2 regions of the Paenibacillus sp. SN-8-1 genome follow, and region 1 is predicted to be linked to the other one. Evidence: riboswitches for the same ligand, from Rfam matches in the RefSeq annotation. Region 1 holds a riboswitch; the other holds the start of a gene.

Region 1 (4,241 bases):
CCGTACGGCGGATGCCGCTGGGGCTAGTGCGGTTATTGTGGGTCCAGGGTGTGCGGATATCTATAATCCAAAGACACTGAGATCGACAATGGGCTCGGTATTTCATCTTCCGGTGATTGAAGCAGACTTGAACGAAATCCTTCCCAAGGCGAAGGAGAAGGGAGTCCGCCTGGCAGGAACGAGCCTCCAGGCAGCTCGTATATGTTACGAGTATGATTTTAGGGGCCCGACATGGCTGCTGTTCGGCAGCGAAGCAAGCGGTCTGTCAGCGTCTGTTCAAGCAGAGCTTGACGATGCCTTGATTATCCCGATGAAGGGCCATGCGGAGTCCCTGAATGTGGCCATGGCCGCCTCGATCCTGCTGTATGAGGCGCTTAGGCAGCGGGAGTTCTCGGAGGGATAGAGGTTGGGTTTATTTGAGGGAAGAAGCTGTCTGAATGGCTTCTTCTTTTTTTGAGTGGACATATTTTAAAGTGGAGGAAAGTATGAAAATTGTAAATCCTTACTTTTTACTTGATCTATTAGGGCCAATAACTGGTCGAGGGGATGATGATGAGGAGGTAGAAAAATATAAGTATATAGACTCCTCGGATGAGACTCACTATAGAACTATAATTAATGAATTATTTATAGATTATTATCTAGGAATGAATGAACAAAATCAGGGCAAAGCAAAGTTGGCGTTAAGCTATTATTTATCTAGGTCAGAGTTGGATTTTGAACGGATATTTGAATCTTGTCTTCCACCATTTGACCCACCGAAAGATCCTCGAGACTTTTTTGTATGGATATGGGAAGCGTTGTTTAATGGAGAAAGTTATGAGATAGATCCGAGTGAAGAGTATAAAATTGTTGCGGATGTTAATGAGCTAAATCGAATATAAAAGAATTTAAAAATGGATGACTCCACCAAGCCCCCTGTTAAATCCGAAATTTCCGACAAAGAATTGGTTAAAGTAAAGAAGAGGAGAAAACCCATTTCTCTCCCTCACTTTCACACCTAACCAACCTGCCAAGTTGATGGCATCAAGAGAAGGAGTCCATCCAGATGCTCCAAGACAAAATCTTTTATCTCATCGCACATTATGGTTATATCGGAATCTTTGGAACACTGGTGCTCGGGATTATTGGTCTGCCCGTACCGGACGAAGTCCTGATGACCTATTCGGGATACCTCATCTCGCAGGGGAGGCTGTCTTATGTCCTGACACTGCTAATTGCGGTGGTGGGCAGCTTCGCTGGAATGAGCGTTAGTTACTTCATTGGGCGACGGTTCGGGTATCCGCTGCTTGAGAAGCATGGCCGCAAGATCCGAATTACCAAGGAGAAGCTGGATCATACCCGGCGTTGGTTCAAGAAATTTGGCAAGTTCGCGCTCACTCTGGGCTATTTCGTACCTGGTGTTCGGCATCTCACGGCTTATTTTGCCGGGATCAGCGGGTGGCCCTACCGTACATTTCTCTCTTATGCTGCACCGGGAGCGATATTATGGGCGTTCGCTTTTATCACGCTGGGAACTTATCTCGGCAAGCATTGGCTAGCCGTCACAGAGGCCATTCATAAGTATCTGCTGCTTGTTTTTGTGCTTCTTGTTCTGGTTCTCATCCTTATCTGGTATCTGAAAAGAAAGCCGAAAGCAAACCAAGCCTGAGGCTGTTCAGTAGCCTAGATATTTGATTTATTTTCTTGAACATACAGGTATATTTTGGTAAAATTAACCTTGTAAAAAAGACTGTTACTATGTGCTACTGGCGAGTAAACGTGGGTTACCACGGGGGAGCATATGGATATATAAGCCGTTCGCCTGGGCAAAGTGTTTGATCTGATCAAACGCTTTTTTTTATTTGCTATGAAAGGGTGAATGTACAAATGGAAGAGATCAAAATGCGGTATGGTATTAATCCGAATCAAGGTAATGCAAGAGTCACATCGCCTGGGAAGCTGCCTTTCAAGATTCTTAATGGGGAGCCAAGCTACATCAACTTACTCGATGCTCTCAACGCCTATCAGCTTGTAAGGGAGCTCAAATTAGCTATAGGGGAACCTGCGGCAGCCTCTTTCAAGCACGTAAGTCCTGCAGGGGCCGCTGTATATAGTCCATTAAGCGATCAACTGGCTAAGGCTTATGGTGTTGACGGTATGGAGCTATCACATCTGGCTGTCGCTTATGCGAGAGCAAGGGGAACAGATCGCATATCTTCTTTCGGTGATTGTGCGGCACTAAGTGATACAGTGGATCTTTCTACTGCTAAATTACTGAAGAGAGAAATTTCCGACATGATTGTGGCACCTGCTTATGATGATGATGCTCTAGAGATCTTGAAACTTAAGAAAAATGGAAAGTATCTTATTATTGAGATCGATCCGGATTATGAGCCTGAGCCGATAGAGGAAAGAACTTTATTTGGAGTTAACCTAGTACAGGATAGAAAAAATGTGTTAATCACAGAGAAAATATTGAACAATATAGTGACTGAGAACAAGTTCCTTCCAGATTCAGCAAAGAGAGATCTATTAATTTCCGCAATCACACTGAAATATACACAGTCCAATTCGGTATGTTTTGCTAAGGATGGGCAGACGCTTGGTGTGGGAGCAGGGCAGCAATCCCGTATACATTGTACGAGACTCGCTGCATCGAAAGCAGAGAACTGGTACTTGCGGCAGCATCCAACAGCTCTCTCAATGAAATTCCGCGCGGGGATTTCACCTACGGAGAAGAATAACGCCATAGATAAGTGGCTTTGTGATGATCTTACAGTTCCAGAACGAAAAGCGTGGGAGGAGTGTTACGAGGAAGTACCTCACAGACTTACTCCTAATGAAAAAAGAGAGTATTTACTTGGGCTCCAAGAGGTCTCGTTTGCTTCGGATGCATTCTTACCTTTCAGGGATAATATTGACCGGGCAGCCCAAAGTGGTGCCAAATATATTGTTCAAACGGGCGGATCTTCGCGGGATAAGGAAGTTATTGAGGCGGCTAACGAATACGGCATTGCCATGGCCTTCTCTGGAGTGCGGTTATTCCATCATTAATTTCTTATACTCAAACAATTCTACTAAGGATTTTTTATATAAAATTAACAAGCAACCCCCATCCAAATCGGATGGGGGTTGCTTGTTAGATGTAATTTAAATCTTCTAGCAATTCTGACATTCCTCTAAAAGGAGAGGAAGGGCTTCTCTTAATTAGCTAGCCTTCGCCAAAATTTTCACTTCTTTTGGTCCCAGGGTTACGTTAATTGAACCGTTATTAACCTGTACGGAATCTGTACCCAATTGATTCTTCAGGCTGGTTCCGTTAGACAGATTGTCAATATTTGAGACAGTGCGAGTTGCAGTGCTCCAGGAATTGTTGATGATAACAACCACTTCATCCCCGTTGTTGGAGCGCTGGTAGCTGTAGAATGAGCCGTCGGCGAGCTTCTCTTTTTGGGAACCATTTTGCAGAGCCGGGTGGCTGTTGCGAACCGCGTTAAGCTTGGCAATGTATTTGTACAGATCATGATTCGGGTTCTGCACAACATCCTTGCGGTTCTCAGGATCTTCACCACCGTCGTATCCAAGCTCAGTGCCTTGGTAAATAATTGGAATACCGCGTGAAGTTAATAAGAAGCCGAGTGCAGCCTTTAGTTGTGGCCATTTATCCGAACGGTTGCTAGGATTGCCGGAAGCCTCATTCAGGAACCGCTTCACGTCATGGTTATCTAGGAATACTCCGTTAAGTTTAGGATCACGGTAGTTGCCGTCTTGATTGTAACGGTCTCTGATCTTGGTTGTAGAATCATCATGACCGAATACGTCTCTGATCGTGTAGTACATAGGGAAGTCGAGTACGGCATCCAGATAGTTGGAGTAATCGCCAATCTTATTTGGATCACCATCCATGACTTCACCCATCGTAAAGGTGTTGGCAGCAGTATCGAAATCCTTCAGGAACCATTTCGGTACGTGTTTGGCCGTGTCTACACGCAGGCCATCGACTTTTGTCTCGCCAATCATCCATTTAATCCAGTTCTTCAGCTCGTTCGCGGCAGCTGGGTTCTCTTGATTAATATCATCCAGACCCGCAACGTCGCCGTTCTCAATTTTCCATTGATCGTTGTTATCGTAATCTGACTTAGTAATCGTTCCGTTGTGATGATACCAATCAGGATTATTGAATGGAGCCTTAGCTATCCCGTCATACGGCTGGAAGTCACCAGTGTGGTTCGGAACCACATCGAGCATAACCGAGATGT
Region 2 (4,241 bases), 410 kb from region 1:
CATGAAGCCGACAGGTAACGCCCCGCGTCAGTTGGATTTATTCGGAGAGACGTTGGAGAACAACGGGTCAGTCTGAATGCTGGCCCCTTTGTTCGCGCCTAAGGACGGATGACCATAAGAATGATGATCAGCACGGTAAGGACTTGCACGATTCGGTTCAGAAAGATCATTTTGCCGGCCATGGGGAGGTAGTCTTCAGGGATGCCTTCTCCTTTGTGCTTCCTGATGAATTTGCCGGCACGCTTCATAGCCGGGTCAAGGAACCCGATGATAAGGATCTCGATAACGACAAATAACGCGAGACTGATATTGAGCCACATTTTGGTGAACCCTGTGTGATCCAGAAGCATGAGCAGAGCGCCGGTAACTAACAAGGTGATCCCTCCGGCTTTGGGGAACCTGTTGATCTTGTCGTTCAAGTGATAAGCGAACCTTAGCTGACTGCTTGTTTTGGCCGAATGTGTGATGACTGGCAGTACAAAGGCCGGTCCGATACCGATAATCGCTGCCAGGACATGGATAAGCACCAGGATCTTTTCAACTGCCTCCATTTTAGCTACCCTCCTGATAATTTACGGATATACCCATACTTACTACCCATGTCCCAAGTTCATGCCTGTTCCATGCTGATCTTACTAATAGATGTTCACACCTGTCCCTGGAACAGGATAAGCTGTCATGAACCCTGCCTTGTCCGCATAATTTGGTATAAAGACAGGATTCGGCGCAAGGGGTACGCCGAGAATTGCGGACATGGGGGAATGATGAATGCATGAAGCAGCCGAACGGCTTGGTGAACTGGCGACGATTGTTATGATGGCGGCAGCTCTAGGGATGGACGCCTTTTCATTGGGTATAGGTATCGGCATGAAGGGAGTGCGCCTGCGCGAAGTCCTGCGGATTAGCTTGGTCATTGCCCTGTTTCATATTCTTATGCCGCTGCTGGGCATTTTTACGGGAGAATACTTGGGGATGCTGCTTGGACAGGTAGCCGGATATGTCTCGGGGGGACTGCTCGTGCTGCTTGGAGCGCATATGATTATAAGCTCTTGGCGGGGGAACGGCATGCAGGCTGTGAACCCGCGTACCTTCATAGGGATGCTGCTGTTCGCCATGAGTGTGAGTGTCGATTCCTTCTCGGTCGGCGTATCGCTGGGAATGTTTCATAGCAATCTGGTGCTTACCGTGCTTGCCTTTGGTTTCTTCGGCGGTTTGATGTCTGTGCTGGGCCTTATGCTGGGGCGCAAGGTGAGCCACAGTCTTGGTGATTATGGGGAAGCGGCGGGAGGAGCTGTCCTTCTTGCGTTTGGACTGATGTTTATCTTTTGATACAATAGTAGACAATAGAGGCTTGGAGCTAGAGAGTTACCGGAGGTGAAGATACACAAGTATGCGGATTTTATTTGTATGTACAGGAAATACCTGCCGCAGCCCGATGGCTGAGGGCATGCTGCGTAAGCTGGCCAAGGAACACGGCGTGGATGTTGAGGTCCGTTCTGCCGGTGTGTCGGCAGCGGAGGGTGTACAGATCTCCTATCATGCGGAAGCTGTGCTGAGAGAGAATCAGATTCAAGATAATATTACTTCCACACCGCTGCGTGCGGAGCTCACAGAATGGGCGGATCTGATTCTTACATTAACCCAGGGTCATAAGAGGCAGGTTATTCAGTATTTTCCTGGAACCGCCGGGAAGACTTACACCCTTAAGGAATATGTGGAGGATGATGAGCGGGTTCTGGCTGATATTCGGGAACTGGATAGTCTGCTCGCCGCAAGAGAACTGCAGATGTCTCTAGGGCAGCAGATGAGTGCAGTGGATGGCCAGCGGATGATTGAACTCCGGCAGAGAATACCGGTCTATGATATCTCCGATCCATTTGGTGGCTCCAGGGAGGATTATGATCGTACAGCGGCTGAAATCCGGACCGCCTTGGATAAGTTGATGGATTTGCTGAAGCAGCGCAAAACTCATTAATTTGGCTTGCAAAGCGGCTGTGATTGCTATATGATGAAGTTGAAAATTGCAGATCCGATGTGACTGGCGACGAGAGTGGGCTAACCACGATGGAGCATCGGAGTATACGGCCGGTCGCCTGGGCAAAAGAGCACACGCATTCTTTAGATGCGTACTGCTCTTTTTTTCGTTCCCTCTTTCGATTTCTTGTCGATTTTTAGGTATAATAAGGGCGTTGTGAGCGGGAAGGATGTTGGTTCCTGCAGAATCGGTTCACGATTTGCATCGCCTGGAGCGCACGGTTTGTACCTGTGATTGAAATGGGAGGAATGTGTGAATGAATGAAGGCAATGAAGCGCTGTCCATCCGCGAACAAGCGGCTAGAGTATTGTCTGATCTCGCTGAGGCGGCAGGACTTGGACCCGGTAAGATCGTAGTTGCCGGTGTCAGCACAAGTGAAGTGGCGGGCAAGCGAATCGGTACGCATGGAGCCGAGGATATTGCAGCCGAGCTGTATGAAGGGCTTGAGCAAGTACGGGCCCAATATGGCTTCGAGCTTGTGTTCCAGTGCTGTGAGCACCTTAACCGGGCACTTGTTCTCGAACGCGGCCTGCTCGAACGTCTGCGTCTAACCGAGGTAAGCGCGGTTCCGGTACCCAAGGCAGGCGGCTCTATGGCGGCTGGCGCGTATCGCCGGCTGAAGGAGCCCTGCCTTGCCGAGACGATCGAAGCTCATGCCGGGATTGATATCGGCGAGACGATGATCGGTATGCATCTGCGGCGGGTCGCTGTGCCTTTCCGCCCCTCCATTCGGTATGTAGGCGAAGCACGGGTGAATGCGGCCTGGAGCCGTCCGAAGCTGATTGGCGGAGAAAGAGCAGTCTATGTTCTGCCACACGTGCAGGACTCTAGTCTTTGTGATTGATCAAGCTGTATAAGTTGAACTTAAGAATTACCCATAGGCAAGAGTGTGAAATGATTCTGGAGAAGCGAAGCGTTCGCCTTTGTGACCGGATTTCTACCTAATACATTTAATTAAGAAATCTGGGAGCAACAGCGATCGTAAGAACATTTCACATGGCTGCCTCACGTGTAATTAAGAGTCCAACTACTACAAATTATAGGAGGATGAATAACATGGAACATTTGAGAAAGCAAGACCCGGCTGTACTTGAGGCTATGAATTTGGAGCTTAAGCGTCAACGCAACAACATTGAGCTGATTGCCTCCGAGAACATTGTGAGTGAAGCGGTTATGGAGGCTCTTGGCTCCGTACTGACGAACAAATACGCTGAAGGTTATCCTGGCAAACGCTTCTACGGCGGATGTGAACATGTTGATATCGTAGAGGATATCGCTCGTGACCGTGCGAAGGAGCTGTTCGGTGCAGAGCATGCGAATGTGCAGCCTCACTCCGGCGCTCAGGCGAACATGGCTGTCTACCTGGCCGCGCTTAAGCCTGGAGATACAGTTCTTGGTATGAATCTGGCGCACGGCGGTCACTTGACTCACGGTAGTCCGGTTAACGCATCGGGACTGTTGTACAATTTCGTAGCTTATGGTGTTCAAGAAGATTCATTCACAATCGATTATAACGAACTGCGCAAAGCTGCATTCAAACACCGTCCGCGTATGATCGTGGCTGGTGCGAGCGCATATCCGCGGATCATTGACTTTGAAGCTATCGCTTCGATCGCCAATGATGTGGGCGCGTTGTTCTTCGTGGACATGGCGCATATTGCGGGTCTGGTTGCCGCGGGTCTTCATCCAAGCCCGGTACCTCACGCCCATTTCGTAACGACTACCACACACAAAACGCTTCGCGGTCCTCGCGGCGGTATGATCCTCTGCAAGAAGGCTTGGGCTCAGGCTATTGATAAGGCTGTGTTCCCAGGTATTCAAGGTGGTCCGCTAATGCACGTCATCGCTTCCAAAGCCGTCGCTTTGGGTGAAGCGCTGCAGCCTTCATTCAAGACTTATGCTGAGAATGTTGTGAAGAATGCGAAGCGCCTCGCTGAGACTTTGATTGAAGAAGGTCTGAACCTGGTATCTGGCGGAACAGACAATCACTTGATGCTGATCGATACCCGTGGTCTGAATATTACTGGACGGGATGCGGAGCATGTCCTTGATTCCATTGGTATTACCGTGAATAAGAACGCGATTCCGTTCGATCCTACAAGTCCATTCGTTACCAGTGGTATTCGTGTGGGTACACCTGCTGCGACTTCCCGCGGTATGGATGAAGAAGCTATGATTGAAATCGGACGAATCATTGCGCTCACCC

Evidence for each region. Region 1 has a riboswitch for ZMP and ZTP ahead of ACRRNK_RS18075 (phosphoribosylaminoimidazolecarboxamide formyltransferase). Riboswitches for the same ligand answer to the same signal wherever they lie in the genome.
Region 2: it holds a riboswitch for ZMP and ZTP, as region 1 does, so the genes downstream of both, ACRRNK_RS20110 (TIGR01440 family protein) here and ACRRNK_RS18075 (phosphoribosylaminoimidazolecarboxamide formyltransferase) in region 1, are expected to answer to the same signal.

What each region holds. Positions count from the first base shown of each region.
Region 1 covers NZ_CP194782.1:3,695,500-3,699,740, reverse strand. Annotated here, with positions in the region: gene ACRRNK_RS18090 (TrmH family RNA methyltransferase) at 1-403, shown strand, start outside; gene ACRRNK_RS18085 (hypothetical protein) at 438-884, shown strand; gene ACRRNK_RS18080 (DedA family protein) at 1,049-1,651, shown strand; ZMP/ZTP riboswitch at 1,735-1,817, shown strand; gene ACRRNK_RS18075 (phosphoribosylaminoimidazolecarboxamide formyltransferase) at 1,870-3,036, shown strand; gene ACRRNK_RS18070 (family 14 glycosylhydrolase) at 3,190-4,241, opposite strand, start outside.
Region 2 covers NZ_CP194782.1:4,107,235-4,111,475, reverse strand. Annotated here, with positions in the region: gene ACRRNK_RS20130 (DUF72 domain-containing protein) at 1-76, shown strand, start outside; gene ACRRNK_RS20125 (DUF2269 family protein) at 99-551, opposite strand; gene ACRRNK_RS20120 (manganese efflux pump MntP) at 769-1,329, shown strand; gene ACRRNK_RS20115 (low molecular weight protein arginine phosphatase) at 1,391-1,975, shown strand; ZMP/ZTP riboswitch at 2,025-2,106, shown strand; gene ACRRNK_RS20110 (TIGR01440 family protein) at 2,292-2,879, shown strand; gene glyA (serine hydroxymethyltransferase) at 3,092-4,241, shown strand, end outside.